Regions from separate parts of the Pseudogracilibacillus sp. SO30301A genome, predicted to be linked through region 1. Evidence: riboswitches for the same ligand, from Rfam matches in the RefSeq annotation. Region 1 holds a riboswitch; each other region holds the start of a gene.
What was found. Region 1 has a riboswitch for cobalamin ahead of SPD89_RS00410 (DUF4430 domain-containing protein). Riboswitches for the same ligand answer to the same signal wherever they lie in the genome.
Positions count from the first base shown of each region.

Region 1 (8,439 bases):
GAGTCATGTGGTAAACCGATTGAAGGAAACCAACATATAGATGGAAATGATAAAACTAAGCTGCTTAATATGCGCTATGATGGAACAGCAAGAAGATCACAAACATATAATCGGACAATTGTCGATAAGATATGGAATTTTTTCTCATCTGTGAAGGTGGGAGTAATGCTGATCGTTATCGCACTAATAGCCTCGGGAATTGGAACAATATTTCCTCAAGAACAGTTTATTCCGCCTGAAGCCGAGAACCGTGATCCGGCTGTTTTTTATGAAGATTGGTATGGACTTATAGGGAAAATTTATTATCAACTTGGATTTCATGAATTATACAGTTCCTGGTGGTATATGATTTTAATTGCTCTTATTGGAATATCACTAGTCATCTGTAGTATTGATCGCTTTGTCCCGTTGTATCGAGCATTAAAAATACAGCAACCTAAACGGCATAATTCATTTTTAAGCAGACAACGACTTTACAGTAATACGGCAGTTGTATCAAAAGAAGAGAAAGAAACATTAGTAAGCAGACTAAAAAAACAACGATACAATATTGTGAATAAAGATGGAAATATATTAGCTGAAAAAAATAGATTTTCTCGTTGGGGTCCTTATGTAAACCATATTGGATTGATTATCATTCTTATTGCAGCTATTCTTCGAATGACTCCATTTTTTTATTTAGATGAATATGTTTGGGTGAGAGAAGGAGAACAAAAAGTTATCCCTGGAACAAATAATGAATATTACATTGAAAATAAACGTTTTTTATTAGAAGTATATGAGGAAGATGATGAACGTTATAAAGATGCAATGGAAAGAATGGGGGAACAAGTACATAAAAATTATCAAACAGATTTAATAATCTATAAAACGGTAGGCGAAACAGTTGTTGGTAAGGAACCAGAGTTGGAGAAAGTTACAGAGAGCTCCATCCAATTAAATGCTCCATTGAAAATAGACGGTTATACATTATACCAGTCTGGTTTCCAGGAAAATGAATTTTCAAAAATGAAATTTAAACTATATGAAACAGCAGATGAAGACCAGAATTCTCTAGGTGAAATAACAGTTGATTTAACATCGCCTGATGAGACTTATGAACTTGAAAATGGTATAAAGATCCAGGTAAGTCAATACTATCCGGATTATGTTTTGGAAGATGGAGAGCCGCGCTCAGTTTCTAAGTTTCCAAGAAATCCGGCATTTGTTTTTAATGTCTTCCCTCCAGATGAAGAAAAAGGAGAGATTAGTTTCGTAGGAATAGGTAAAAATATAGATGCTACTGGCGAAAATAAATATAAACTAGGCATCGTAGATTTTGAAATGCGCTATGCTAGTGGGATCACTGTTCGTCAAGATTATACATTACCGTTTTTTATTCTTGGTGCAGCTATTTTTATGATCGGGGTAATCCAAGGAATGTACTGGCAACATCGTAGAATATGGATTAATCCACAAGGTGAAGGTATATTACTTGCCGCACATACAAATAAAAACTGGTTCGGTCTGAAAAAAGATATTGAAAAAGCAATAGCCGGAACGAATATTCAAATGGTCATTGACCAAGAAGAAGAAAAAGAGGTATAGGAGGTTTATTTATGAGTGATTTAACAAGTATTAGCAGTACAGCACTTTATACTGCTTTTATTGTTTATTTAATTGCCACTGTGTTCTTTGGTGCAACAATTAAAGATAAAAGAACTACAGATATGTCGAAAAAAGGAATCGCTGGGACAATCGCAATTACATTGACGATAATTGGTTTTATCGCCCAACTTATTTACTTTTTTACACGTTGGGCGGCAGGAGGACATGCTCCTGTTAGTAATATGTTTGAATTTGTAACATTTTTAGGAATGAGTTTAGTTCTAGCTTTTATTATCATTTATTTTATTTATAAGCTAAGTGTTTTAGGTTTGTTTGCACTCCCAATAGCCATGTTAATCATTGCGTATGCAAGTATGTTCCCAACTGAAATCTCACCATTAGTACCGTCTTTACAGAGTCATTGGTTGTTTATTCATGTTATTACGGTATCTCTTTCGCAAGGAGTTTTGGCTGTTAGCTTTGTAGCGGGATTAATTTATTTAATTAAAACAATTGATCAATCTGTTTTTAGTAAGAAAACATTTGGACTAGAGTTCATATTATTTACATTAATACTAATGCTTGGTTTCGTTGCTTCTTCAGTAACTTTTAACTTTTTAGACTATCATGCTGAAATTCAGTATGAGGAACCGAATTACGAAAAGTTCAAGGATGAAACTCGTGTAAATATAAAACCTGAAGAAATTGCAGTATATAATAAACCTGCAATTGTTGGACCTAAACATGGTGTTATGCTAACAGAGGATAAGATGAAACCTATTATCCATATTCCAGAATGGATGAAAGGAAAGGATGCGGCAACAAAATTAAATACGGTCATTTGGTCTATTCTATCCGGTACAATAATTTATGGTATAATTCGTCTTGTCATTCGAAAAAGAATTGGGGCTTGGGTTCAACCATTTTTGAAAAATGTGAGACCTAACCTCGTTGACGAAATCATGTACCGCTCGGTGGCGATCGGGTTTCCGCTATTCACGTTAGGGGGGCTTATCTTCGCCGCAATATGGGCGCAAATTGCTTGGGACAGATTTTGGGGATGGGATCCTAAAGAAGTATGGGCGTTAATTACATGGTTCTTTTATGCTGCTTTCTTGCATTTACGCCTGTCGCGAGGATGGCACGGAGAGAAATCTGCTTGGCTTGCGGTCATAGGATTCGCCATTATTATGTTCAATATTATTGTAGTTAACCTAGTGCTTGCAGGATTGCACTCTTATGCATAGCCTGAGAGAGTAACTAAAATTTATACATTTTAACTATATTCGTTTATACTAGAGTTAGATGGGTAAAAGAGGAGGCTGCTTCTTATGGATGATAATAAAACAGTGTTAGTTGTTGATGATGAAGAAAGAATTAGAAGATTAATTCGCATGTATTTAGAACGAGATAATTTTATTGTTGAAGAAGCTGAGAATGGTAGAGAAGCGTTAGATCTAGCACTTGAAAATAATTATGATGTCATTCTTTTAGATATAATGATGCCTGAAATGGATGGTATTGAAGTTTGTAAAGAATTAAGAAAAGAAAAGATGACTCCTGTAATTATGTTAACTGCAAAAGGAGAAGAATCAAATCGTGTACAAGGGTTTGAAGTGGGTGCAGATGATTATATTGTTAAACCATTTAGTCCTAGAGAAGTAGTATTACGCGTGAAAGCAGTTTTACGTAGGACGAGTAGTTCTAATCTTCAAGATGACTCTAGTTCTTCTAATAATTTAATCGTATTTCCACACTTAACGATTGATCTTGATGCATATAGAGTGACTTCAAACGATCAGGAAATACAGCTTACACCAAAAGAGTATGAGCTACTTGTATTCTTAGCGCAATCACCTGATAAAGTATACAAACGTGAAGATCTTTTAAAAGAAGTTTGGCAATATGAATTTTTTGGCGACTTAAGAACTGTCGATACACATGTAAAACGATTACGTGAGAAACTAACAAATGTTTCGAAAGAAGCCGCTAAAATGATTGTTACGGTGTGGGGTATCGGGTATAAATTAGAGGTTGAGAATAAATAATGTTTTGGCGTAGTGTAGTAGGTAAACTAGCAATAACTATTTTATTGCTAGTTTCTTTTGTATTATTTATCCTCACCATTTTATTGTTAGAGTTTTTTGAAGGATTTCACGTACAGGAAGCGGAAAAAGCACTAGTTCAATCCGCATCAAAAATTTCGCTGGTAGTAGAAGAACATGATGAAAAGTCTCTGATTCGAGAAATGGTCGAAAGTGTAAAGGATCCGACTAGTAGAGTTATCATTTATTTTGAAGATGGAGAAATATGGGCTTCAAATACGACGAATAATCATTTGTTAAATTTGGATGCGATTTCCCCTGAAAATAATCCTGATTTAAAGCAAGTAGTAGAGGAACATAGAACATATAACGAGAAAATGACTGTTTTAGAAGACGAAGCTGAAATAATGGTAATCGGTATACCGATCGATAAAAAAGGCGGAGCTATATTCGTTTTTCAATCATTGGACGTTATTAATCAAACAAAAGCGGAAACGACTAAAATTATTTTTGTCGCCGCTGCAATTGCGATTGTATTGACGACAATTTTTGCATTTTTCCTTTCAACAAGAATTACCGCTCCGCTCATTCGTATGAGAGAAGCAGCTATTGATTTGGCTAAAGGTCAGTTTAATACGAAAGTCCCAGTTGTAACCCATGATGAGATAGGTGAACTGGCGATTGCATTCAACCGAATGGGAAAACAGTTGAACTTTCATATTGACGCTTTAAGGCATGAGAAAGAGCAACTTTCAAGTATTGTAAATTCTATGGCTGATGGAGTGATCACATTAACAAGGGAAGGAAGAATTATTGTTATTAATCCACCCGCCAAAAAATTTATCGAGGATTGGAATTTTGAAAATAATATTTTAACGACGGATGAATCTGAAAATCAGCTTCCACACGAGGTTAAATCAATATTACAAAAGGTAATTAAAGAAGAAAAAGAAGTTTTACAGGAGTTGAATCTCCAAGGGAGAGATTGGGTGATGATCATGACTCCTCTCTATGATAAATCGTATATTCGTGGTGCAGTTGCAGTAATAAGGGATATGACGGAAGAACGTCAAATTGATAAATTAAGAAAAGACTTTATTTCTAATGTTTCTCACGAGCTTCGCACACCAATTGCACTATTGCAAGGATATAGTGAGGCAATTGTTGATGATATCGCTGAGTCAAAGGAAGAAAAAAATGAGTTAGCTAAAATAATTCATGAAGAATCTCTTCGGATGGGGCGGCTCGTAAATGAGTTGTTAGATATTGGTCGGATGGAAGCGGGACATATAGAATTAAATTTAGAAACTATCGATGCTGAACAGTTTACCAGTCGAATTTACAAAAAGTTTATTGGTATGGCGGAAGAATATAATATTGAATTACGTTTGACAAAAGAGATCGAAAAGAATATGATTACAATTGACCAAGATCGAATTGAGCAAGTTTGTACCAACTTAATCGACAATGCACTTGGTCATACGAAGCCGGGAGGGTATGTACATATCCTCGTACGTTCTCAAGACCAACATTTTTATGTTGAAGTTGAAGATAATGGTTCTGGAATTCCTGAAGAAGATCTTTCATTTATATTTGAAAGATTTTATAAAGCAGATAAATCACGAACACGTAATGACAAGAAAAAAGGTACTGGACTAGGACTTGCGATTGCCAAACATATTGTATCTGCGCATAAAGGAATCATTTCAGTTAAAAGTAAGGTGAATGAAGGAACAACATTTAGTTTTAAAATTCCACAGTAATAATGATAAAATTTGATAGGAGACTTTGGTGTGTATACATATCGTATACTTAAATGGGAATCTAGTGAAAATCTAGAACTGTCCTCGCAACTGTAAGTAATGACGAACTAGGCGTAAAACCACTGTACATGTACGGGAAGGTGCCTAAAGTAGGATGAATTACAAGTCAGTAGACCTGCCAAATTCTTCAAATTTCATTGAAGCTTCGGGGGTAAGGCATCAATCTATATTCATTATTTACATGCAAACCCTCTTGGTGTTTGCATTTTTTATTTTTCAGAGGTTATTTTCAACGATAGGTCTTGTCACAACTTCCATAAATTGTCCAATAGTTGTAACTTGTCTACATTTCGTAGTATTTAAATTTTCACTACTGCACAGTATCCTTCTACTACAAAGTAGATACCAAAATTTACAACACTTTTATGATAAGGAGAATGAAATGATGAAAAAATGGATGTTATCTTTATTTACTATTTTCTCAGCGCTTATATTGGCTGTTGGATGTTCTAATGATCCAGCAACACCTACTCAAGAGGAATCAACAGAAGCGACTCCAGAAACAACAGAAGTACAAGAAGAAGTTATTACAGTAACCATTTCCAAAGATGAAGGGGAAGAAGTACTGTCAGAAAAAGAAATAGCAATTGAAGAAAATGATATCTTAATGGATGTTATGAAAGAAAATTATGATATTGAAGAAGATAATGGATTTATTACTTCCATTGATGGGGTTGCTCCAGAAGAAGGAGAAGAGAAAGCATGGATGTATTTTGTGAATGATGAAATGGCAATGGTTGGTGCAGCAGAATATGAATTAAAAGCTGGATACAAAATAGTTTTCGATTTACAAGCATGGGAATAATAGTTTGAACACGTATAAATTAACCTTATTAGCTATTTTTGCTGCACTCGGCATAGTGGGTCGTGCTGTTGTAGTTTTTATACCAAATGTTCAACCAGTCACAGCACTAATTATTATCTGTGGAATATTACTTGGTCCCGTTTCGGCTCTATTGTTGTCGTTAATTGTAACGTTCCTTTCGAATATGCTGTTAGGAATGGGAATCTGGACAGTATGGCAAATTGTCACTTGGGGATTAATTGGTATTATTTGCGGATTACTTGGAAAGGTATTTAAAAAAATACATACTGTCGTTATCGTATTAATTGGGATAATTAGTGGCTACTTCTATGGATTTATTATTTCACTAACGACCTACCAGGTTACAGGGAAGTTTTGGCCATATTATATTTTAGGATTACCGTTTGATACATACCATGCAATTGGAAATGCAGTTTTTATTATCTTATTATATCCGATAATAACTCATCTTTTAAGAAAATATGCAAATGATCGCTTTTGTATTCAACAACAAATTTAATGAATACTATATATAAATGATTAACCCGAATAATGGATTATGCTTACAAAGTCCTTATTTGGGATTTTTTTATTATAAAGAACAGTTATTTATTTCAGATTAGCCATTCTTATAGTAGAATTGAATTAGAAAAGGGGTGCTTAGTTATTGTTTCAACATGTATTATTAACTTGTCAAAATAAAATGCAAAAAGAGCGTTCAATTTCAGCAGTATATTATTTACTGCAAGGAAAACAATCTATTCAAACGATTCAAGATGCTCAGTTATTTAGGCTAACCGAATATTTTGGTGTTTATAAGAATCTTACTAAACGTCGTTTTTTTATGTTTGTAAATAAACTTGTGGAACAAAAGCTACTTCAACCCTCAAGAAATACAAATTTTTATTACATAACAGACAAAGGGAAAAAAAGATTTGCTCAATCTGCAAATAACCTGGCGTATTTGTCCGGTTTTCGTTTTCGACAATTTGATCAAACTTTCTTTTGTAGGTTGTTATTATTAATTCAAGTATTAACAAATAGCAAAAAGAGAAATTTTACTTACATACCTATTATCGAAAATATAGATATCGAAAATTGGGTAAAAATATATTATCAACATGTAAAAGAAGATATTGATAACTATTTAAATAGATTATATGATGAGCTTACGACTATATTGAAACAACTACCTTTAAACCATCCATCTATATTTTTGGATCAAATTACTAGTTATCATATCGTTGGTCTTACAGAGACTCAAACTGCTAAGAAACTACAAATGAATGAAGAAGATATCCACCTTATCACTACAAATGTTATTCATTTGATGTTAGCGACAATTATAAATCAACAACAGAAATATCCATATCTTTATTCAATTGGCAAAGATTTATTTTCACAAATAATACTAACGCAATCAGCAGATAGAACTCGCAAATTATTGGAGCAACAATTTACAATTGAAGAAATTGCCCAAATCCGTCATTTGAAAATAAACACTATTTATGATCATGTTGTTGAAATTGCTTTATCCGACCAAAACTTTTCTTTAATTCCGTATATCTCCGAGATCGATCAACAAGAAATTATTCAAACGATTAGACGTATAAAGTCCTATAAATTAAAAGATATAAAAGAAGCTGTTAATGAAAATATTAGTTATTTTCAAATTCGTCTTGTTTTAACACAAGTAAATAATTTTAATAGTGGAAGTGTTATCGATGGATCAAAACGATAAAGATTTACATACTTATTTGCGAAAAGTTTTTAAGCATGACAATTTTCAAGAGGGGCAAAAGGAAATTATTACGGATATTTTAAAAGGAAATGATGTTTTAGGAATTTTAAGAACAGGTTCTGGGAAATCACTTTGTTATCAGTTACCTGCAATCATGCTCCCAGGGGTAACTATTGTAGTCTCACCACTCATTTCTTTAATGATTGATCAAGTAAGGCAAGTTAAATCTTATTACTATAAAGAGGTTGTGGCAATACATAGTTTTCAAAATAAAGAAGAACGTAGAAGGATTTTATCCCGATTATCATATTATAAACTTATATATGTTTCACCAGAACTTCTGCAACAGGAAGAATTTATTAGAAAGTTGCAAAAAACCGAAGTGAGTTTAGTTGTAATTGATGAAGCGCATTGTATTTCCCAATGGGGTCATGATTT
Region 1 is NZ_JAXHDD010000001.1:74,746-83,184, reverse strand. Features, by position in the region: gene resB (cytochrome c biogenesis protein ResB) at 1-1,587, shown strand, start outside; gene ccsA (cytochrome c biogenesis protein CcsA) at 1,599-2,834, shown strand; gene SPD89_RS00420 (response regulator transcription factor) at 2,919-3,635, shown strand; gene SPD89_RS00415 (ATP-binding protein) at 3,635-5,395, shown strand; cobalamin riboswitch at 5,405-5,592, shown strand; gene SPD89_RS00410 (DUF4430 domain-containing protein) at 5,841-6,260, shown strand; gene SPD89_RS00405 (ECF transporter S component) at 6,265-6,780, shown strand; gene SPD89_RS00400 (helix-turn-helix domain-containing protein) at 6,928-8,001, shown strand; gene SPD89_RS00395 (RecQ family ATP-dependent DNA helicase) at 7,985-8,439, shown strand, end outside.

Region 2 (8,439 bases), on a different contig from region 1:
GAAGAAGTGACATTATCCGGTAGAGTTCTCATGCTTGTGAGAAATGTTGGACATTTAATGGTGAATAACGCTGTATTAAATGAAGATGGAACTGACGCATATGAAGGTATTTTGGATGCTGTTTTTACTAGTTTAGTAGCTAAACATAATTTACTAGGTAAAGGAAAATATATTAACTCAAAAAAAGGGTCTATTTACATTGTAAAACCTAAAATGCACGGATCTGAAGAAGTTAAATTTACTAATGAATTATTTGCAAGAGTAGAAGATATGCTTGATTTAGAAAGAAATACATTAAAAGTTGGGGTCATGGATGAGGAACGTCGTACAAGTCTAAACTTAAAGAACTGTATTCATGCGGTTAAAGAACGGGCGATTTTTATTAATACAGGTTTCTTAGACAGAACAGGTGATGAAATTCATACATCAATGGAACTTGGACCAATGCTTCGTAAAGTAGATATGAAAAATGCCACATGGCTTTCTTCTTATGAGAAAAATAATGTAAGCATTGGATTACGTGCAGGATTTAAAAATGAAGCTCAAATCGGTAAAGGTATGTGGGCGATGCCTGACAAGATGGAGGATATGGTTCGTGAAAAGATCGGTCATCCAAAAGCTGGAGCAAATACCGCTTGGGTCCCATCTCCTACAGCAGCAACATTGCATGCGCTTCACTATCACGAAATCAATGTTAGTGATGTACAAGATGAATTGATTGCAAAAGGTACAGATAAAGATTATCGTGATGATATTTTACAAATTCCTGTTGAACAGAGTCCTGCTTGGACGAAAGAAGAAATACAAGCTGAACTTGATAATAATGCTCAGACAATGCTTGGCTACGTTGTTCGCTGGGTAGAACAGGGTGTTGGATGTTCGAAAGTACCAGATATAAATGATGTGGGGTTAATGGAAGACCGTGCAACGCTTAGAATTTCCAGTCAAATGATCGCAAACTGGTTACACCATGGTATTTGCAGTGAAGAACAAGTAATGGAAACATTAAAACGTATGGCACAAGTTGTGGATAAACAAAATGCTGGCGATGAATTATATCGTAATATGGCTCCAAACTTTGAAGAATCTGTTGCATTTCAGGCTGCTTGTGACTTAGTATTTAAAGGAACCGAACAGCCGAATGGTTACACAGAACCAATTTTACAAAAGCGCCGAATAGAATTTAAGAAAAAAATCGGTGTAACAAACTGAACCATATAGGTATTAAAAGGGCAGTCGAAAGGAGAAGGCTATTTATGTCTTCTCTTTTTTTGGTGATAGTAACAGCGTGTAGATAGTATTTATACCAAATTAGTTATCGAACCTTTAGACGTTCTAATTGTTTTGTTAAATTGAAAATAAGATTCATCTTGCCGTTAGCATACTAACTCCTCAAACTCACTCTTCTAGTATATAAAGTTATGAAATTAAAAAAACGTCAACATTATATTTAGGGCATTAAAATAAAAAACTTTAAATTTTTTATAAAAACACTTGCATTTTTTTAAAAACCAACTATACTGTATTATAACAGATTCAATAAACGACATACTGTTATATAATTGGAGGTGTAGACATGAGGGAGAAACATGACAAAGCAACTTGTCCTGAGTGTGGTAAAAACGTTTCTAATAAGAGTTATACACTTGAGTGTGACTATTGCTTATCTAAGAAAGAAGATTAATAAAATACAATAATATGTTATGTAATAATCAATGTTTTTTAATAACTGTAATATAACAATTAGTTCATTTTGCTTGATTGAGATTGGAGCATAACGAATACGATCAACTCTAAAAAAAGCACTATTTTTTCAGGATATATTTCCGATTAGTTGATCTGAATAGTAAAAATCTTGTTCCAGCCTCTTCAAATATATAAGTTTTCTAATCTTAAGGAGGAAAAGTCATATGTATAAAGAAAGAGCAGCAGCACTTCAAAAAGAATGGGATACGAATCCGAGATGGGAAGGTACTAAGCGACCATATCGTGCCGAAGATGTTATTCGTCTACGTGGTTCAATTGATATCGAATATACTCTAGCTAACAAAGGATCTAAAAAACTTTGGGACTTAGTAAATAATGAAGAATATGTTAATTCACTAGGCGCTTTAACAGGAAACCAGGCTGTACAACAAGTGAAAGCTGGTTTAAAAGCAATATACTTAAGTGGTTGGCAAGTTGCAGCAGATGCAAACCAAGCAGGTGAAATGTATCCTGACCAAAGCTTATATCCGGTTAACAGTGTTCCACAAGTTGTAAGACGTATTAACAATGCTCTGCAACGCGCGGATCAAGTGGAATACTCTGAAGGAGAAGTAAAAAATGATTATTTCGCACCGATCGTTGCGGATGCGGAAGCTGGTTTTGGTGGTCATTTAAATGTATTCGAATTAATGAAATCTATGATTGAAGCTGGAGCATCAGGCGTTCACTTTGAAGACCAGCTTGCATCTGAAAAAAAATGTGGTCACTTAGGTGGTAAAGTATTAATACCAACCCAAACTGCTGTCAAAAACTTAATTTCTGCACGTTTTGCAGCTGATGTTATGGGTACACCAACAATCATTATGGCTAGAACGGATGCGAATGCAGCTGACTTAATTACAAGTGATGTTGATGAATACGATGCACCATTCTTAACCGGAGAGCGTACAGTAGAAGGTTTCTACCGTACAAAAGCTGGTTTAGATCAAGCGATTGCTCGAGGACTTGCTTACGCACCTTACGCAGATTTAATCTGGTGTGAAACTGCGGAGCCGGATTTAGAGGAAGCTCGCCGCTTTGCTGAAGCAATTCATGAAAAATACCCAAATCAGCTATTAGCTTACAACTGTTCTCCATCATTTAACTGGGAGAGACATATGTCAGAAGAAGAAATGGATAACTTCCAAAAAGAAATTGCAAAAATGGGCTATAAGTTTCAGTTTGTAACATTGGCTGGATTCCATACATTAAACTACAGCATGTTTGAACTTGCACAACAGTACAAAGATAAGGGAATGGGAGCATACTCACGTCTCGTTCAAGGAAAAGAGTTTGCGGCTGAAGAACTTGGATACACAGCTACTCGTCACCAAAGAGAAGTTGGAACAGGTTACTTTGATGAAGTTGCACAAGTGATTGCTGGAGGAGAATCTTCAACTGTTGCTCTTGCCGGATCTACTGAAGCAGAACAATTTTAATCAATAATTTACTAAAAATCTATCCATTTCAGGATAGATTTTTTGATGAGTATGATTATTGTAAATTTGTAAAGAAAGAAATATATTGTCCGTTTTTGACAAAAGGCAATTCATGTTTGCTCATTTCTATTTAATTGCTATCGACCTTGGTATCTTAGGAAAGAACTTGTCATGATTCATCAAAGGTCCTTCGTTCATCAAATAATTATTATGTGTAAGTATTTTTCACTATAAAGAACTTAATCATAATCTGAATTTCCTAATTATGTAACAATAAAACAACACTTTGAAATATAACTGTAACATTTTTAAAACATGCTTGTCATTTTATAGTGCTATACTATTATTCGACTAAAAGATTAATAGATTACATAATATACATTAATAATTTATGACCTAACATATTTCGATTATTTATTACGTACTTAAAAAAAGAACGGTCATAAGGGAAGCGGGGAATAATTTTGAAGAAAAAGGTAGTTGCAATTGGAGCAGTTGCAGTTGTTACTTTAAGTGGTGCATTTTTTAGTCAGCAAGTTCATGCTGAAACATTACAAAGCGTTCAGAATAAACAACAAGAAGTAAAATCACAACTTTCCAAAGCGGAATCAAAAATTGCAGATATTTTATATGAAATCAAAGAAATTAACGAGGAGATTTCAAAATTACAATATGCTTTAGAAGAAAATCAAAAACAAATTGATAAAACAGAAGAGCAGATTACTAATTTAGACAATGAAATTGATGAATTAAATGAAAAAATTGAACAAAGAAATGAGATTCTAAAAAATAGAATCGCTTCTTATCAGGAAAATGGCGGACAAATAGATTATATGGAAGTTGTTCTTGGTTCAGAAGGATTTAGTGACTTTGTTAGTCGCATTTCTGCAGTTACGACCATAACGAAGGCTGATATGGATTTATTAGAAGAAAATGAACAAGATAAAAAAGCCGTAGAGGAAAAGCTTAAAGAGCAAGAAGAACTTGCTGCACAATTAGAAGAACAGCACGAAACAATTGAAGCGCAAAAAGAACAAGAAGAAGCAGCCAAGACAAAACTAAAAGAAAAAGAAGAAAAGCTTAAAAAAGATAAAGCCAAGTTGGAATCCGAAAGTAGCGAGTTAGCGAATCTAGAAGCGGAAATTCGTGCTAGCATGGTTGCACCAGTTACACAAGAAGTGGCATCTGCTACAGAAAATTCAGATGAGACTGGTCATAACGTTGTTACTAGTGATAATAGCACAAGTAATAATAGCGCAAGCAATAATAGTACAAGCAATAATGGTACAAGCAATACCGGTACAAATAATAATAGTACAAGTAATAATAGTACAAGTAATAATAGTACAAGCAATAGCGGTAATAGTGACGGAGGTTCATCCGGTTCTAAAACTAGCCAACCAAAAGTAGCATATACCGGTGGAGGTGGATCTGCTATTGCAGCCGGACGTTCAGTAATTGGTACTCCTTATGTTTGGGGAGGTACAAGCCCAGGTGGATTTGATTGTTCAGGTTTTGTACATTGGGCTTATAAACAAGAAGGTGTAAACTTACCAAGAACAGCAAGTGCAATGGCAAGTGTGGGTACAGGAGTTCCGTACAGTCAGGCAAAACCAGGTGACCTAGTAATATTTAGAGGTGGCGGTCATGTTGGAATATACCTCGGTGGTGGTAAATTCCTAGGTGCTCAAAATAGTACAGGTGTTGCAATTGCTGATATGAACAGTGGATACTGGAAAAACAATTTTGATGGTATCGTTAGAAGAGTTAAATAACTTAAAGAATATTAACGCATCGTTAGTCAAAACTAGCGATGCGTTTTTTAATGCGTAGAATGAAGATTAGGCATAATTTAAACAACCAGCACTATAGACGAACATGTCTTTCAATTTATTTGTGAAACAGGTAATTTCTTAGGGCTCATATTCCTTTTGAAAACATTTAATTTACCGTGACGAGCAGTTCTAATAGATTCTGAGAGTGTGCTCAAGTTTTGACCCACCATAAAAGGTGGTTAGTAAACGGGATATGATAATTATTTTATCGATTTTTGTTACCTATTTTGTAATAATTAAACATATTTTGTGATATAAATGTAATTTTATTAAAACCTCTCTGTTATCTTAAACTGTTATAATTTGATTCGTGAAACAATTAAATAGAGAAGTTACTAGACATAGATAAAGTTATACAAATGAGGGAGCGGAAAAGTCTTGAAGAAAGTAATAGTCTTACTAGGAGTACTCGTGATGTTTACTTATAGCTTTACTATTGTACCGTTAACATCATTTGCAGAAAAAGATTTATCTGAAATTAAGGAAGAGAGAAAAGAAATTAAAGCAGATTTGACGGAAGCTGAAGAAGAAGTCGCAAAAGTTTTAGTAGAAATAGAATCAAAAAATAAAGAAATTAAAGAACTGAATCAGACGTTAGAAGAAAATACAAAAGCAATCCAAGAAGTAAAAGACGAGATAGATTCTGAAAAAGAACAAATAAAAATAATAGAAGATAAAATTGAAGAAAGATTTACTCTTCTTAAAGAACGAGCCAAATCCTATCAGAAAAATGGCGGCAATACTACATATTTAGAGGTACTTTTTGGTGCGGAAGATTTTACTGATTTCATCAGCAGACTTAATGCAGTGACAACCATTACAGATTCTGACGCCGACTTAATAGAAGAACAAGAAAAAGATAAGAGAGAAGTAGAGATGAAACTAAAAGAGTTAGAAAAACTAGAAGAAGAGTTATTGGAAATTGAAAAATTAGTTACAGAACAGAAAGAACAAGCAATCCAGATGAAGGAAGAACTAGAAGTAAAAAAGGATGAATTAAATGAATTAGTTCAAAAACTAGAATTTAAAGATGAGGAATTATTTGCTTTAGAAAATAAAATTCACGCTCAAGATGCAATTCCTGTTTCCGAAAGTGTTACTCCTGAGGCAATGGGTACAGGAACTTTAGGTTGGCCTACACAAGGCGGATACATTTCCAGCCATATGGGTCAGCGTTGGGGTAAAATGCATAAAGGAATCGATATTGCGCGAACTGACCGTAGTACTAGCCCGCCAATATTTGCGGCTGAAAGTGGAACGGTTGAAACAGCTGGTACAATGAATGGTTATGGTAATACAGTAATTATTAATCACGGAAATGGGCTAAAAACATTATACGGTCATATGGCGTCGATTAATGTAAAATCTGGTCAGAAAGTTTCTAAAGGAGATCAGCTTGGAATTATGGGAGCTACAGGAAATTCTACTGGAATCCATCTTCATTTTGAAGTCCATGTGAATGGCTCGCTCCAAAATCCTGTGGGATATTTAAATTAGAAAAGTTAAGGGATTTGTTCTTATTTTAATGGAACAAATCTTTTTTTATTGGACATAAAATTACATAATGTTCTTTTATTGTTAACTTTCAAAAATTCGCCTTACATACTAGAATATCTACATTATGCGATGAGCGTATTGTCACGCAACATTTTCTAGTCTATACTTAGTGTTATAGTAATAAATAATTTAATAGATTATGTTTTGGTTTTTTTGTGATACGAAAAAAATTAAAAAGGAATCAGGTGAAAATCCTGAACGGACCGGCCACTGTAAATGGGGAAGCTGTCTTTAACGATACCACTGGTACTACACTGGGAAGGTAAAAGATAAGCAATGATCCATAAGTCAGGAGACTTGCCAAAGCGATGATGCACATAATACCTTCCAGGTTAAAGGGTTTGCATAATTGGAATTCTACACAATATATAAAACTTAGTTTCAGAGAGTTTAATACTTGTATATTCCACATACATATTTATGCTCTTATCTCTTTACTTGAGGTAAGAGTTTTTTGGTGATAAATTTTTCCAAATGGGGGGATTTTAGTGATTGTTGGTACACCATTTACAAAAAAAGGAAGGGGATACTTAAATGTCAAAAGGTTTTTTAGTGCGTTTTATATCTACGTTAACTATTTTTAGTTTTATCTTTAGTTTTATGCCACATCATGTAGGGGCGGTAGCCCATGACCCAAATGATCATTCCTACGATTATGGAGTACGTATATGGGAAGATGAAACTCCGGATATTGGATTTTATATTAATGCTTCGGCAAGGTATACGCTTGAAACAGTTCAAGAACCAAGCATGGGTACAATATCAGGGGAATGGTCCGTGATGAATTTATTACGAGGTAAATATACCGGTTATGACTATGTTTCTCATATACCTGATGATTATTTTAACAACTATATAAAACGAATTGAAGATTATGTTACATTAAAGCAAGGAAATTTAGATCGAAATAAATCAACAGAATGGTCACGATTAATTTTAGCATTATCAGCATTAGATTACGATATTACGAATGTTTCAGGTTATGATTTCATTGATAAATTATCTGCATCCCACAGATTTTCCTATCGCCAAGGGATAAATGGACCGATATGGGAAGTTATTGCAATGAATACAGGAAACTATGATTTTTATCCGTATAAGATGAGTGATGCCAACACATATGGAAAAATGATTGATTATATTTTAAATCTCGAGATTAAGCAAGCAGATGGAACGACTGGTGGATGGGCGTTGATGGGTACCATACCAGACCCGGACATCACAGCAATGGCATTACAAGCATTGGCACCTTATTATAAAAATCCAGAAAAATATAATAAAACTGATGCAGAAACTACATATGAAGAATTTGAAAAAGCAGTTGAAAGAGGAATTTATACCTTATCTGAAATCCAAGCTGACAATGGAGCTTTTAAAGCTTTTGGGAATGTAAACGCTGAAAGTACGGTGCAGATCATTGTTGCCTTAACCGCTTTAGGTATTGACCCTCTAACAGATAATTTAGATTTAAACGCAATAAATAAAAATGTTAGTTTTCATAAAGGCGACGGATCGATTCAGGACGGCGTGAAAACAAACAATATGATCGATGCTCTTTTAACGTTTTGGGCTGATGGAAGTGGTTCCGAACGAGGGGTAGGCGGATTCAAACACGTAACAACAGGATTCGATGGAGGGGAATCCGGCTATGGTGTAAATGCAATGGCTACGGATCAATCCCTATACGGGTTAATTGCGTATGACCGTTTTATAAAAAGCAAGAATCCATTATATGATATGACCGATATGATGCCAAGACACGGTGGGATACTACATACTGAAATGAAATCCCGAGACGTACAGATCAAGTATGAAATAACGGAGGAATTAGACAAACAATTTACGGTTCATCCTTATGAAAT
Region 2 is NZ_JAXHDD010000005.1:4,141-12,579, forward strand. Features, by position in the region: gene SPD89_RS04230 (malate synthase G) at 1-1,212, shown strand, start outside; gene aceA (isocitrate lyase) at 1,911-3,185, shown strand; gene SPD89_RS04245 (C40 family peptidase) at 3,650-4,960, shown strand; gene SPD89_RS04250 (murein hydrolase activator EnvC family protein) at 5,399-6,517, shown strand; cobalamin riboswitch at 6,706-6,896, shown strand; gene SPD89_RS04255 (InlB B-repeat-containing protein) at 7,112-8,439, shown strand, end outside.
Region 2: another riboswitch for cobalamin. It lies ahead of SPD89_RS04255 (InlB B-repeat-containing protein); the one in region 1 lies ahead of SPD89_RS00410 (DUF4430 domain-containing protein).

Region 3 (8,439 bases), on a different contig from region 1:
CGACTCGACGTCTTAGAAAACGACTCGACATGTTCGCAATCGACTCGACATCTTAGAAAACGACTCGACATGTTCGCAATCGACTCGACATGTTCGCAATCGACTCGACATCTTAGAAAACGACTCGACATGTTCACAATCGACTCGACGTCTTGGAAGAATGACTCGACGTCTTGGAGGTCGAGTCATTCTTCCCATTGATGATTAAATAATTATGTCGCAGTATCCTTCAACTATGGATTTAAGAACTTAGTTATTTCCCAACCTTCTTTTATTCCATATAAAAATTATGTATTTGGAACAGACTGACGTATAATGGAAAAGGATATGTAACAACGTGAAGAAATGTAAAGGGGTTTTTTCATATGAACAAGAAAACATTAAAAGAAATAACGGTAAAAGGAAAAAGAGTTTTTTGTCGTGTAGATTTTAACGTCCCAATGCAAAATGGAACGGTTACAGATGATACACGGATTAAAGCTGCAATCCCAACTATACAGCACTTGATTGATCATGGTGCAAAAGTAATTTTAGCAACCCATTTGGGACGCCCAAAAGGTGAAATAGTAGAAGAATTACGACTTGATCCTGTTGCAAAACGGTTAAGTGAATTGCTTGGAAAAAAAGTTGCAAAAACAAATACTGTAATTGGTGAAGAAGTGACCCAGGCAATTGCCGCTTTACAAAACTGTGATGTGCTATTACTTGAAAATGTCCGCTTTGAGATTGGGGAGGAAAAAAATGATCCAAACCTTGTTAAAGCTTTTTCGGAAATGGCTGATATTTACATAAACGATGCATTTGGAACGTCCCATAGGGCACATGCTTCTACAGCAGGTGTAGCCGAACAACTTCCTGCAGCTGCCGGGTTTTTAATGGAGAAAGAAATTGAAGTACTCGGAAAAGCATTAGCGAACCCGGAACGACCATTTACAGCTATTATTGGTGGGTCTAAAGTAAAAGATAAAATTAATGTGATCGATAAATTTTTAGATATTGTTGATAATTTGTTAATTGGCGGTGGACTTGCTTGTACATTTTTAAAAGCAAAAGGGTATGAAATTGGAAATTCTTTATTAGAAGAGGATAAAATAGATTTAGCGAAAGAATTTATGAAAAAAGCGGAAGCAAAAGGTGTAAAGTTTTACATTCAGACAGATGCAGTTGTGGCGGATGCGTTTAAAGAAAATGCAAATAATAAAACAGTTGCAGCAAATGAGATACCAAAAGGATGGATGTGCCTCGATATTGGCCCTGAAACAGCAGCAACCTACCGTGATGTTATTGTTAATTCGAAGCTCGTAGTTTGGAACGGACCGATGGGTGTATTTGAAATGGAAGCATTTAGCGGCGGAACAAAAGCTGTCGCAGAAGCGCTTGCAGAAACAAAAGGATATACAGTGATTGGCGGCGGTGATTCAGCAGCTGCAGTAGAACAATTTGGATTAGCAGATAAGATGGATCATGTGTCTACGGGTGGTGGAGCATCGCTTGAATTTATGGAAGGAAAAGATCTTCCAGGAATTGTTGCACTAGACGATAAAGAGTAAGGAGAGTATCTAATGCGAAAAAAAGTAATTGCGGGAAACTGGAAAATGCATAAAACAAGACAAGAAGCTAAGTCGTTCATTGAATCAGTAAGAGATATTGACACAAATGAGCAAACAGAAGCGATTATTTGTGCCCCGTTTGTATATTTACAAAGCTTAGTTGAACAGACAGAAGGTACAAATATTAAAGTAGCTGCTCAAACAATGCATTTTGAAAAAGAAGGTGCATTTACGGGAGAAGTAAGTCCAGTTATGTTAAGTGATATTGGTGTAACTCATGTCGTGATTGGTCATTCTGAGCGACGTGAATATTTTAATGAAACAGATGAAACAGTAAATAAAAAAGCTCTCGCTGCTTTTAAACATGGTCTCATTCCAATTGTTTGTGTTGGTGAATCATTAGAACAGCGTGAAGCAAATGAAACATTAACTCATATAGCGAATCAAGTAAAGGTAGCTTTAAGTAATTTGAGTGATGAGCAAATTAAAAAAACAATTATTGCTTATGAGCCGATTTGGGCTATTGGTACAGGGAAAACTGCGTCAAGTGAGGATGCAAATGAAGTGTGTACACATATTCGTGAAGTAATTCGTCAACTAACTTCAGAGAAAATTGCTTCCCAAGTTACTATTCAGTATGGTGGGAGTGTAAAACCAGCCAATATTGAAGAGTTACTTAAAATGAGCGATATTGACGGAGCGCTTGTTGGTGGAGCTAGTCTTGAAGCGGATTCTTTTAAACAATTAGTGGAAGTAGGGAATAATGCATCATGACGAACTTAGCAGCAATTATTATTTTAGATGGGTTTGGATGCCGAGCTGAGGAGCAGGGAAATGCGGTAGCTCAAGCAAAAAAACCAAATTTTGATCGATATTGGAACAGTTATCCGCATAATCAACTTCAAGTAAGTGGTCTTTCTGTTGGTCTCCCAGAAGGACAGATGGGGAATTCGGAAGTTGGTCATTTAAATATCGGAGCAGGAAGAATCGTTTTTCAAAGTTTAACCAGAATAAATAATGCAATTGCTTCAGGCGAGTTTTATAAAAATACAATTTTTCTAAAAGCATTAGAACAAGTAAAAGCAAAAAATAGTGCCCTTCATTTATTCGGATTATTATCAGATGGTGGGGTTCACAGTCATATTGATCACTTGATTGCACTATTAAAATTAGCACGAAAAAGAGAGATAGAAAAAGTTTATATCCATGCATTTTTAGATGGACGTGATGTAGGACCACAAACAGCATTAGAATACATAGAACAGATTGAAAACGAAATAAAGGCAATTGGAGTAGGAAAGTTTGCAACAGTCTCAGGACGTTATTATGCGATGGATCGGGATAAGCGTTGGCAACGAGTAAAATTGGCGTATGATGCAATTAAAGACGGTAAAGGACCTAAATTTAACAGTGCTGAAGCAGTTGTCCATGATTCATACGAAAAGGAAGTGTATGATGAATTTGTTTTACCTTCAGTCATCATGAATGAGCGTGGGGAAGCGGTTGGTCCGGTTAATGATGATGATGCTGTTATATTTTTTAATTTCAGACCAGACCGAGCAATTCAATTATCGCAAACTTTCGCAAATGGGGATTTTAAAGAGTTTGACCGAGGGAAGCGTAAACTAGAAAATCTATTATTTGTTCAAATGACAAATTTTAGTGATACGATTCATGCACCGATTGCTTTTGATACAATTAATCTAACGAATACGGTCGGTGAAGTCCTTGCAAAAAATGGCAAAAAACAGCTGCGTATTGCAGAAACTGAAAAATATCCACATGTTACGTACTTCATGAGTGGTGGACGTGAGGAAGAATTTGCCGGAGAAAAGCGAATCTTAATCGATTCCCCTAAGGTCGCAACGTATGATCTTAAACCAGAGATGAGTGCTTATGAAGTAACTGATGCATTACTCGAAGAACTGGAAAAAGGCGAATTAAATGCTGTAATTTTAAATTTTGCCAATCCAGATATGGTTGGACATTCAGGGAAATTAGAACCAACGATTAAAGCCATTGAAGCTGTTGATGAGTGCTTAGGGAAAGTGGTAGACAAAATTATTGAATTTGGTGGAGAAGCGATTATTACAGCTGATCACGGGAATTCCGATGAAGTTGTTACACCTGATGGTAAGCCAATGACCTCCCATACGACAAATCCAGTACCAGTGATTATAACGAAAAAAGGAATAACGGTTCGTAATGATGGTATTTTGGCAGATTTAGCACCAACAATGTTAGATTTATTAGAAATAGAGAAACCGGAAGAAATGACAGGAAAATCATTAATAATTGATTAATTTTGGATCGAATTTCAGGTTGTGAATTTTCAAGATGTCAAGTCGTTAACTAAGACGTCGAGTGGATTTTCAAAATTTCGAGTCCTCACCAAGACGTCGAGTGGATTATCAAGATGTCGAGTCCTCACCAAGATGACAAGTCGATTTTCAACCCGCATTAGTCCTAAGCTTTAAGAAAATTTTATTAAAAAATATATTCGATATAAAGGAGAGATTTGTAATGCCTTATATTACAGATGTTTATGCAAGAGAAGTACTCGACTCTCGTGGTAACCCAACTATAGAAGTCGAAATTTCAACTGAATCAGGTGCATTTGGAGTTGCTTTAGTTCCAAGTGGAGCGTCAACAGGAGAATATGAAGCTGTTGAACTAAGAGATGGTGATAAAGATCGCTACTTAGGTAAAGGTGTTTTAAAAGCAGTTGAAAATGTTAATGAAAAAATTGCTCCAGAACTGCTTGGGCTTGATGTAACTCGTCAAAATATCATCGATGCGATTATGATTGAGCTTGATGATACAGAGAATAAAAGTAACTTAGGAGCAAATGCTATTTTAGGCGTTTCCATGGCAGCAGCCCATGCAGCAGCATCACACTTAAATATCCCTCTGTATAATTATTTAGGTGGATTTAATGCAAATGTTCTACCTGTACCGATGATGAATATTTTAAATGGTGGAGAACATGCAGATAATAATGTGGATATCCAGGAATTCATGATCATGCCGGTTGCAGCACCTTCGTTTAAAGAAGCTGTGCGTATTGGAGCTGAAATTTTTCATGCACTTAAAAAAGTCTTGCAAGATAAAGGGCTTAATACAGCCGTAGGTGATGAGGGTGGATTTGCACCTAACTTGTCCTCCAATGAAGAAGCATTACAAACAATTGCAGAAGCGATTGAAGCAGCAGGATATAAAGTAGGAGAAGAAGTTCAACTTGCAATGGACGTTGCTTCATCTGAATTTTACGAAGATGGAAAATATAATTTAAAAGGTGAAGGTGTTGTTCGTACTTCCGAAGAAATGGTCGATTGGTATGAAGAATTAATTGAAAAATACCCGATTATTTCAATTGAAGATGGACTCGATGAGAATGACTGGGAAGGTCATAAACTACTTACAGAACGGATTGGTACACGTGTGCAATTAGTTGGAGATGATCTTTTCGTAACAAACACAGAAAAACTTGTACAAGGCATTGAACAAGGTGTTGGAAACTCTATTTTAATCAAAGTGAATCAAATCGGTACGTTAACTGAAACGTTTGAAGCGATTGAAATGGCAAAACGTGCTGGTTACACTGCTGTTATCTCTCATCGCTCAGGAGAAACAGAAGATGCAACGATCGCAGACATTGCTGTTGCAACAAATGCAGGACAAATAAAAACTGGTGCACCATCACGAACAGACCGTGTGGCAAAATATAATCAACTAATCCGGATTGAAGATGAACTTGCAGGAATTGGTGAATATGCTGGATTAGAAGCTTTTTATAATTTGAAAAAATAACAAGGTTTATTGAAAAATCATCAGTGTGATAGAACGCTGATGATTTTTTTATTGGGATAATTGTTCCCTTCCGTGGTTAAATCGCGAAATGCGTGGCTACTGCTTTCCCCCGTGGTTATTACATGTTTTACGTGGTTAAATTACAAACTTCGTGGTTAATTTTGCTTTGCCGTGGTTAAATCGTGAACTCCGTGGTTAAAAAACAATTCATTTAAAATAATCTTCAAACTCCATTACAATGTACATAAACACTCGTTTAAGAAAGGGGTATGAAAGTGAACGTATTGGTAGTAGGTGCAAACGGACAAATTGGAAAACAGCTCATCGACTTATTAAAAGAGAGTGACCATACACCTGTAGCAATGGTGCGAAAAGAAGAGCAGGCAAACACTTTTCAACAAGCAGGAGTAGAAGCTGTAGTAGCAGATTTAGAAGGTAGCGTTGAGAAAATAGCAAAAGCTGCTGACGGCTGTGATGCCGTCTTATTTACTGCAGGGTCAGGTGGTCATACTGGAGCAGATAAAACTTTATTAGTAGATCTCGACGGTGCGGTAAAGACGATCGAGGCTACTAAGCAAGCTGGGATCAAGAGATTTATTATGGTAAGTGCATTTCAGGCAAATAACCGAGAATATTGGAATGAAAAAATCCGTCATTATTATGTCGCTAAACATTATGCTGATAAAGAATTGTTAAGAAGTGGATTAACGTACACGATTCTGCGACCAGGTGGACTAACGAATGATCCAGGCACTGGAAAAGTGTTGATAGGTGAAAACTTATCCGGAAGGGGAAAAATTTCAAGAGCTGATGTTGCTAAAATAGTTTTTTCCTGTTTGGATAATGAAAAAACGTTCAACCGTTCATTTGATGTAGTAGAAGGGGAAGAAGCTATCGAGAATGCTTTAGAGAGATTATAGAGGATGTTCAAAAAGTCCGGTAAAAATGGCACTGCGAATTTCGCACGAATGCTTGCTTTTCCGCTCCTTGAAAAAGGAAAGCACTTTTTCTGCGTGCTAGAAGCGTTTCCTTGGAAAAGAAGATCACTTTTTCTGTGTGCCAGATCTTTGCTCATGTATTTAAAAGCATACATTCCGCTGACGGGAGCTGCGCCGCCTCGAACTTCTTGGTCCTTTTTATCCTTTTCATTCATTGCGGCGTCTGTAAAGACATGGGAGTTTTGAACACGCACTTATAGTAATAAAAAAACTTAATGATATAATGAAGATATAAACTGAATATAGGAGAAATAGGTGTAATAAAGAAATTATCTTTATTGCTTAAAAGGGAAACCGGTGAAAATCCGGTGCTGTCCCGCAACTGTGTATAGGAGCAATTCGAAATAATCCACTGTTTTCATGATTATGAAGACGGGAAGGATCGAAAAGCGATGATTATGAGCCAGGAGACCTGCCTATTTGATCTCGTACATCAGTTCCTACGGAGGATAGGAGGTGTTGGTAGAAAAGCGCGGTGATTTTTAAATAAAGACACCGAGGCTTATTTTGATTTGGATCATACACTTACGAACAACCTTCTTTTATAGGGAGGTTGTTTTTTGTGGAAGAAGACTATGGAGGTGTTCAAACTGTACGGAACAGTCAATTACTTCATCGAGCGATTGCAGACAACAATAATGAATAGGCTTGTTGCAGAAAAGAGTCTTTCACTAGAAGAAGGGTATACAAAATTTAAAAATGATATCCAGAAATTAGATGAAGCGAAAGAAGTAAAAGAGGCTTATTTAGTAAATTTAAACAAAGCATATGAAATCGTAAATGAACGTGTAGGTGGTCGCCAAGAAGATGATCTATTAGGAATGCGTATTTAGATTAGAAAGTGGGGGGATGTCCTAAAATCAAAAGGACACCCCCTTTACTGTTATTTTGCAGTTTTTTTCGCTGTTGTCGTTTTTTTCTTCGGTTTTGTTTTTTCTTTTTTTGCTTTATCTAATGATGCTTGGAGTGCATCCATTAAGTTTGTCACATTGTCTGGCTTCCTCTCGGTCTTACCGGTAACTGTGGCAGTTTTGTCGGTTTTCTTATTTTCGATTGTCTCAAGTAGTGAAGTACGGTATTCATCTGTATATTTTTCAGGATCAAAAACAGTTGTCAGTTGGTCGATTAATAATTTTGCGGTATCAAGCTCTTTTTTCACTATTTCTACCTTTTCCGGTACATTAGGTACATCCTTGATGTTTCTTACTTCATCTGGATAATGAATCGTTTCCACAACAAGTATGTTTTCATAAAATCGAATGACTGCAAGCTGTTCTTTAGAACGAATCATCATCTTAGCTACCCCTATTTTCCCCGTTTCTTCTAAAGCTGTACGTAATAGAGAATAAGCTTTTGAACCACCATCCCCAGGTGATAAATAGTAACTTTTTTCGAAATAAATTGGATCAATTTCTTCTAGTTTAACGAAATCGAGAATTTCTACAGCTTTATCACCTTGTTCTTTTTTTAATGCATTTAAATCTTCTTCATCTAACATAACGAATTTGTCTTTCGTAATTTCATACGCTTTAACGATTTCTTCTTCTTCTACTTTCCGATCGCAAACCGGGCATACTTTTTGATACTTAATAGGTGTTTGACATTCTTTGTGAAGTTGTCTTAATTTCACATCTTTATTTTCTGTGGCAGCATGCATTTTTACAGGAATATTGACTAGTCCAAAACTTATGGTTCCTTTCCACATGGTATGCATGAAAAGACGCCTCCTTTTCAATGTAGTTTGTGTATGCTTTTGCATTTTTATCCTTTAAAAAGCACAACTTATTAAGAAGGAACGGAGGAGTGAAAAAAATGGAATTAATGCAACCTATCCAAACAGCAAAAATAATCCCAAAAAAAGATTGGATTTATGAAGTGAAATATGATGGTTTCCGTGCGTCTCTATTGTGGAGCGAAAATAATATTCAAATTATTAGCAGGAATAATATAGATTTAACTGAAAATTTTCCTGAGGTTTTAGCTTATTGTAAGAAAATTGAGCCGGTACTTACTAAAAATTTACCTATTCAATTAGACGGCGAATTAGTAGTGTTAAATAATGCGTATCAAGCTAATTTTTC
Region 3 is NZ_JAXHDD010000012.1:25,135-33,573, reverse strand. Features, by position in the region: gene SPD89_RS08250 (phosphoglycerate kinase) at 366-1,550, shown strand; gene tpiA (triose-phosphate isomerase) at 1,563-2,324, shown strand; gene gpmI (2,3-bisphosphoglycerate-independent phosphoglycerate mutase) at 2,321-3,853, shown strand; gene eno (phosphopyruvate hydratase) at 4,074-5,360, shown strand; gene SPD89_RS08230 (SDR family oxidoreductase) at 5,636-6,280, shown strand; cobalamin riboswitch at 6,595-6,792, shown strand; gene SPD89_RS08225 (hypothetical protein) at 6,919-7,191, shown strand; gene ku (non-homologous end joining protein Ku) at 7,242-8,072, opposite strand; gene ligD (DNA ligase D) at 8,171-8,439, shown strand, end outside.
Region 3: another riboswitch for cobalamin. It lies ahead of SPD89_RS08225 (hypothetical protein); the one in region 1 lies ahead of SPD89_RS00410 (DUF4430 domain-containing protein).

Region 4 (8,439 bases), on a different contig from region 1:
ATTCAGCGATCTGAACGATTATTCAGCGCACTGCCGAGATTCAGCGGGGTCGGTCTATAATTCAGCGCACAGCTGGGATTCAGTGATTACAATCATTAAAAGGGGACCAACAACATCAAGTTGGTTCCCCCATTTTTAGAGATCGTCAAATCCGTTTAAATCACTTGTTTTCGTATATGCCCTTGATTTTTGTTCGAAAAAGTCCGTCTTCGTGCCATCAAAATTATCCACATAAGCGCGGATCCATTTCATTGGATTTTCTACATGCTCTTCGTATATTTCACTTAATCCCATCATTCTGAGCATTTTATTGGCACGATATTTAATATACCCGCTCATTTCTTCCAGGTCAATTCCATCTACATTTTCCAACACATATGTCGACCATTCAATCTCGAGGTCTACTGAATTTCGGAAACTTTCATATACCCATTCTAAAAAGCTTTCATGGTTATATTCAGGATTTTCAGCAAGTGTCGCACGGAACATTTCAGAAATGAACCTACCATGCTCTAATTCATCACGATTAATGTAGCTTACCATCGTTGAAGTTCCAACCATTTTATTATTCCTTGCCAAGTTATAGAAGAAAGCAAATCCAGAATAGAAAAACATTCCTTCAAGCAAAACTGTATACACCATTGTTTTTAAAATATTTTCGATAGTCGGCTCACTGGCGAACGTATTATAATGATGCATGATTGCTTCATTTCGTTTTAACAACACAGGATCTTTCCTACCCAACTCAAAAGATTCATTTTGCTCAGCAAGCGACACAACAGACGATAATACATACGAGTAAGACTCATTGTGAACCGCTTCTTGTTGTGCAATTACTGCCATAATTGATTGCACGGATGGATCAGTAGCATATAGTGAAAATAATAATGCTGTCCTTGTTTGTGGTGCATCCAGAGTAGACAGTAACCCAATAATCTTTAAATAAGCATCTTGCTCTTCTTCCGTTAATGTCGGAAATTGCTTCACATCACTCGCCATGTTTATTTCGTCTGCTTGCCAGTAGTTTCCTACTAAACGCTTATACATTTTATACCAATGTGGATAAGCAATATCATTCCAATTTAAAATTCCACTCGATTTTCCTCCAAAAATTCCTGTTGACTTATTTGGAAATCGCGGCTCTAACGTCTTCGCACGCTCAAGCAGCTTTGACATCTGCCAACACCCTCTCTAGCCAATTTTTGATATGTTTTTCTTGGTGTCCTCTCGGTGATTGCTCAATCTTTAGGCCATCCCATTTACTGTTGTAAAATGTAACTAGTTTGTCGACGGCTTTACAAAAAAGCGCATCTCCTCCAAACTGAGTGTCACCTGACCCGAATACAGCAATATTTTTTGGCTTATAGCCGATTTCCAGCACAAAATCTTTCATTTCATCTGGAGTGCTTCCCATATCCCATGTAAACGTACCTAGAAAAATATAGTCGTATTGTGAGATATCCTGTATCGGTAAATCAATTCCGATTTCATGCATATCAACTTTTGCACCTATATGCTTTAAATGGGCTTCAATCCATTGTGCAATTTCTTCCGTATTTCCACTATAGGACAAATAAGCGACTAAACATCTCATGAATGACACCACTCACATTCTTCGACATCATTTGCTGTTGAACGAACATAATACGATGTTTTCAATCCCTCTCTCCAAGCTTGTAAATGCAGATCTAGAAGAACAGAAGCCCGGATCGTATTTGGAACATACATATTAAATGAAATACTTTGATCAATATGTTTTTGTCTAACCGCATTTTGTTTCACCGACCATCTTTGATCAACAATATAGGCGGATCTGCGATAAATATTGTATGTCTTATGATCTAATTCTGGTGCTGTAACTGGAATTTTAAAGTCTTTCTTTTCTTCATAATAGAACACTTGGAAAACCGGATCGATACTTGCTGTTGAGCCGGCAATCATCGCTGTTGAAGAATTCGGCGCCACCGCCATTAAATAGCCATTACGAATTCCATTTTCTTGTACAGCTTCTTGCAAGTCTTGCCATTTTTGATCCGTATAATTTCGTTCAGCAAAATAGGCGCCTGTCGCCCACTTACTTCCTGGAAACATTGGATAATTACCCTTTTCTTTACTTAATTCCATACTTGCCTTTATCGTTAGATAGGCAATTTTTTCATACAACTCATCTGTGAATGCTAGTGCTTCTTCCGATTCCCATTCGATACCTTTTAATGCTAGTAAATGATGCCAACCAAACGTACCTAAACCACATATTTCTTCAATGGGATTCGCTACTTCCCACCAGCCTATAAAAGGCATCTCTATGTCACCATAGAAGTTGAGACTATATCATAATCCATTTAACATATGGATTCCTTGCGTTTCGATTTAAGGGGTTTTCACCCACCACTTGGCCCTACTCCTGATGCCGAATTTCACGGCCACTATGGGATAGTCGTTAGGCATTTATTCTCTTATTGCTTATATTGGTTGTTTTTTCTGATATAAGACTTTCCTGTAATTACGTTTAAAATACGATAGATTGATTGAATATGGATATTAATCACCTCTTCTACCGTAATAGTAAAGCAGCAAGAGAATTTTAGCACGGGATTGTCTTTAAGAGGATGTTCAAAAAGTCTGGTAAAAATGACACTGCGAATTTCGCACGAATGCTTGTTTCTCCGCCCGCCGCTGATGTATCTAAATCATACACTTCGCTGACGGGAGCTGCGCCGCCTCGAACTTCTTGGTCCTTTTTATCCTCCTTTTTGAAGAACACGCACTTTAATAGAAAGAGTTTCCCCGTTTAGCAAGGTTTTCCTTAGCGGATTACTCCACTAGGCCGCTGGTAAGTTAACGGCTCTATATTTCTGGTTGGTTAACTCTGCCTGTTTAATAGGCAATGTATTTATATCAATAACGTTATCTAGCATTCTTACTTGGATTGGAATCAGTCTTTCCAAAGCATTATTTGGTACAGCACGTCCAAGATTAATTGAGCTTAGATTACAAACGACATAATCACCAGTCTTATATTTTTTCACGATCACATCTTCATTTTCTATATATTCTTCTAAAAACTGTGTCGGTGACTGATTTTGTGTGATTTCTGTACATAAATTAGAACAATAAATAATTCCTGCATGATTATTGTTATTTCGACGATTCACTTCATCACGGTAAAACATAAATGGTGTTCCTGTTTCAAGCTGGGAAACCATAATTCGCTTCATTATTTCAATTGCAGGGACTTTTCTTTTCGTTAATTGCTCATTTCGTATACACTCTTCATATTTTTCACGCCAGGAGCCGGCACCTTTTTCTTCATCATAGAAATCTTCTAACGCATAACCCATCACTTGTTTTACTTCATGTGGGTCTAACAAATACCAATCGCCTCTTTTTTCAACTTGTTCCATAAAATAATCCGGTAAACAAACACCAGGAAAAATATCATGAGCCCGCATCCGTTCATCACCGTTATTTAATTTCAAATCTAGGAAAGATTCGATATCTGCATGCCAGACATCAAGGTAAATCGCAATCGCTCCTTTTCGGGTTCCTAACTGGTCTACACTAACGGCAGTATTGTTAAGTTGTCTAATCCATGGAACAACCCCACTTGACATTCCTTTAAACCCTTTAATGCTACTGCCACGAGCTCGAACTTTCCCCATATATACACCAATTCCGCCACCGTTTTTCGATAACTGAGCAACATCTGTGTTCACATCATAAATTGACTGTAAACTATCATCGACCGTATCTATAAAACAACTTGATAATTGACCGTGTGTTTTACCAGCATTATTCATTGTTGGAGTGGCAACGGTCATATATAAATTACTTAATGCCCAATATGCCTCTAGAACTAGTTGCTTTCGCGCTGATTTTTCTTCATCTTGCATCAGGTGCATCGCAATAATCATCCAGCGTTCCTGAGGAAGCTCGTATATATTTTTATCATGATCTGTTGCTAAATAGCGTGTAGCGAAAGTATAAATTGCTAGATAGTGAAATAAATTATCTTTTGCCGGATCAATATGTTTATTAAAATAATCGATCTCTTCTTTTGTATATTTTTCTAGTAGTGCAGTTGTATAGATTCCTTTATCCGTTAATAATTTAATAAGCTGATAGAAATCACCGTATTTTTCTTCAACGGTGTTTTTACGGTTATTGGCCGCTTTTTGATAAAGTTGTTGTAAGTATATTCGGCTAGCAAAGAAAGTCCATTCGGGATTTGCCTCATCGATATTTTCTAACGCATTTTTTATTAATAGATCCGTTATTTCCTCAAAACTAGAACTCTCATTAATTTGTCTGGATGTCTTTTCTTTATATTCCTCAATTCGTAATTGTAAACCTTCCTGCGCATCTTCAATCAATTTAGAAAGATTTACTTCTTTGCTCATCACAGCCATCCTATTTTCCTCCTTTTTCAAATAAAAAACCGTTCACCCGAGATAAAGGATGAACGGCATAAAGAGACAAAAGGATTTAAACGAAAAAAATAATCCATAATAACTTTCGTGCCGCTTCCCTATCCCTCACCCCGGAGAAATGAAACTTAAGTTAAGAAAGGCAGGTCTCCTGACTCATGCGTATTCGAATAAGATCCTTCCCATACCTTTTACAAACATATAAAATGGTATAGTGGCACTTCTTATTCGACACATTTACAGTTGCGGGGGCAGTTCCAGTTTCACACTGGATTCCCTTTTAAACACGAATGTGTCACCTTTTTAACTATATATTGTATTAAATTTTAATTTTATAACTATATATTGAATATACTAGCATAAATCAATTTCTATAGCAACTAATTTTGATACAATTCTAGTCTCGTAAAAAACTCTTTAATAAACTCATAAAATAACTTTTCCGTTGGTAATAATTCTCTTTCTTTAGGTATGATTGCTCCAACTGAACGTTTTAAACTTGGTTCAATAACAGGGATTTTTACCGTTGCTCGAGGCAAACAATCGACAATAGTTACTTCTGGTATTAATGTTACCCCAAGACCCGCTGATACCAAACCTTTTATAGAATCAATATCTTTTCCTTCAAAAGAAACTTTTGGACGAAAACCTCTTTGAATACAACCTTCCATAATAACTTCTCTTAAAACAAACCCTTCAGGAAATAATACAAACGATTCATCTCTTAATTCGATTAACTTGAGTGAAGATCTGTTAGCGAGTGGATGATTTGAAGGAATTAAAGCAACTATATCTTCGGTAAACAGTACACTGCTATGAATCTTTTCTTTGTCATTAGGCAGTGGACCGACGATTGCAATATTTATATCACCTTTGACAACGCCCTCGATTAATTCATTGTAAGAATCTTGATAAAGCTCAAACTTTACATCAGGGTATTCTTTTCTAAAATGATAAATAGCGGTTGGAAGGATATAAGATGCTAAACTTGCAGAAAATCCGATGTGTATCGTTCCTTTATGAGGATCAATATATTCTTCAACAACCTGCTTCGCGTCATCAATCACATTAACGGCTCGTTCCATATGTTCTAGAAAAATTTTTCCAATTCTGGTAAGGCGAACTGTTCTTCCTTCACGTATAAACAGATCGACCCCAAGCTCTTCTTCTAAATTAAATATTTGTCTACTAACTGCTGATTGAGCTACATGAAGTTTATTTGCAGCCTCTGTAACATGTTCTCTTTTCGCAACTTCCATAAAATATTTGATCTGTCTTAACTCCAAAACAATCACCTCCAATACTATTATCGCATAAAAGCATTAGTTATATCTATAATTAATATTGTTTAGATTGATTATCTTCTGTTACAATATAAATATGGATACTTATGTAAAAACTTATAAGCTAACTCCTTTTGTTTAATAATAGATTGTAAAAGGAATTATATCAGCTAGAAAAGGAGGCGAACATATTGTTAAGCACAAAAGAAAATTCAACGAAAGAGGAACAAGCTGTTATTGACTATATGAATCATGTTTACGAAAAAGTAAAAGCTCGTGACCCTCATGAAAAGGAATTTTTACAAGCAACAAAAATACTTTTTGATTCTCTTGTACCCGTCTTTGTGAAAAATCGCACATACAAAGATTATAACATTTTAGAGCGTCTTATCGAACCTGAAAGAGTAATTATATTCCGTGTTCCTTGGATTGATGATGATGGTAATGTTCAAGTTAATCGAGGCTATCGCGTGCAATTTAACAGTGCAATTGGACCTTACAAAGGTGGAATTCGTTTTCATCCAACTGTTAATTTAAGTGTTATGAAATTTTTAGCATTAACACAGATCTTTAAAAACTCCTTAACAGGCCAAGCAATCGGCGGAGGAAAAGGTGGAGCTGATTTTGATCCTAAAGGAAAATCCGATAATGAAATTATGCGTTTTTGTCAAAGCTTTATGACAGAGCTTTACAAGCATATTGGGCCAGATACAGATGTTCCCGCTGGTGACATAGGTGTTGGAAGACGTGAGGTCGGTTATATGTTTGGTCAATATAAGCGTCTACAAGGGGCTTATCATGCCGGTGTCTTAACAGGTAAAGGGCTAAATTATGGTGGTAGTCTAGGGCGAACAGAAGCAACAGGGTACGGAACGATTTATTTTGTAGATGAAATGTTAAAAGACCGCCGAATGAACATGAAAAACATGACAGTAATTACTTCAGGATCCGGTAATGTGGCTATATACGCAATGGAAAAAGCTATTAAATTAGGAGCAAAAGTTGTAGCATGTAGTGATTCTAATGGTTATGTTTACGATAAAAATGGATTAAGTTTACAGACAATCAAACGGATCAAATTTTCAGAAGGAGCTCGGATTAAAGAATATATTAAATCCCATCCTGAAGCAGAATATTTTGATGATTGTTCTAAAATTTGGTCTGTCCCATGTGATATTGCTTTGCCTTGTGCTACACAAAATGAAATTGACGGAGACGCTGCAAACATGCTCATAACTAACGGTGTGAAAGTTGTTGCAGAAGGAGCAAATATGCCTTGTACGATTGAAGCGATTGACGCCTTCATAGATAACGGAGTTCTATTTGGTCCCGCTCAGGCAGTAAACGCAGGCGGAGTCGCATGTTCTTCTCTGGAAATGGCACAAAACAGTGCACGATTAAGCTGGACTTTTGAACAAGTTGATGAAGAACTACAACATATTATGAAGAATATTTATCGTAATTGTACAAGAGCAGCACGAAAATATGATCAACCTGGTAACTTAGTCGTTGGTGCAAATATTGCCGGGTTTACAAAAGTTGCCGATACGATGATTGAACAAGGTGTAATTTAAGAAGTACAACCTAAAGACTTTTCACTACGTATATTGGAGGCTGGGACAAAATTATTTAAATCAAGGATAAACTAGATATTATAGTAGATGTAAATAAACCACTTAGGAAATATAGCGTTTTCGTTATGTCCCAGCCTCTACATTTTTAATTTATTTGATTATGTGACTTCACAAAATATTTAAAGATTGGTTCGACATTACTGTATGCATTATTATTCGCTTTTTTCATTTTTTCAATACTATTCCTGAAAAGCATAAAAATTGCTAAAAGCTTCACTTGAATAACTCCCTGATTCACCAGTTTAGAAGCCATTTCTGGAGATTTCTCCATATCCTGAAGGAGCTCATCAAAGATCAATAATCCACCGCTAATCACTTCAATGTAACTAGAAACTTCATTGATATTCGCTTCTAAATCAAAAGCATATTCTTTTACTTCTCTCAATATGATCACCTCTCCTTTTAATGTAAACGGATTCAAAACAAAAAATGGATTGTCTATTTAAATACAACTTGTACACCTCACTTCCAAAATAATTGATTGATATACCAATCATAATATATAATGATTCATTTATCAATCACTTTGATTGAAATATTGATAGATCGATAAAGATAAGGTAAACTACTCTTAAAATGACAATACAGTAGGTGAATATATGACTTTCGGTTCCTATATTAAAAGATTAAGGTTGGAAAATAATCTTTCTTCTAGGAAGTTAGCTGAACGATCTGGCATCTCTCAAGGATATTTATCCCAACTAGAAACTGGTGCAAATAAAAACCCATCTCCCGAAATAGTAAAAAAATTAGCTAATGGATTGAATGCCGATTATACGCTTTTAATGTATAAAGCAGGTTACATTACAAAAGATTTTTTAACACAGATAAATGAAAAAGATAATAGGAGCAATGAGAATTTTGATTACAACAACCAGGCATCACAGCCTTATCCCCTATATAGCATTAAAGATAAAAACAGTTATGGAAAAAAGCCATTAACCTTGTTAGAAATAATAGAGCTATGCCATGAATATAAGCACTTAAAGAAGAACGATAACTTAGGGGAGAAACCTCATTCTTTAAATAATGAAGAGTTAAAAAATACAGATTTTATCAACAATTACTTAGTTAAAGAGAACTTCAGCGACTTAT
Region 4 is NZ_JAXHDD010000002.1:118,457-126,895, reverse strand. Features, by position in the region: gene SPD89_RS02390 (ribonucleotide-diphosphate reductase subunit beta) at 136-1,176, opposite strand; gene SPD89_RS02385 (flavodoxin) at 1,160-1,594, opposite strand; partial or broken gene SPD89_RS02380 (ribonucleoside-diphosphate reductase subunit alpha) at 1,591-2,253, opposite strand; partial or broken gene SPD89_RS02375 (ribonucleoside-diphosphate reductase subunit alpha) at 2,835-4,409, opposite strand; cobalamin riboswitch at 4,552-4,744, opposite strand; gene SPD89_RS02370 (LysR family transcriptional regulator) at 4,808-5,713, opposite strand; gene gdhA (NADP-specific glutamate dehydrogenase) at 5,956-7,284, shown strand; gene SPD89_RS02360 (hypothetical protein) at 7,430-7,729, opposite strand; gene SPD89_RS02355 (helix-turn-helix domain-containing protein) at 7,944-8,439, shown strand, end outside.
Region 4: another riboswitch for cobalamin. It lies ahead of SPD89_RS02375 (ribonucleoside-diphosphate reductase subunit alpha); the one in region 1 lies ahead of SPD89_RS00410 (DUF4430 domain-containing protein).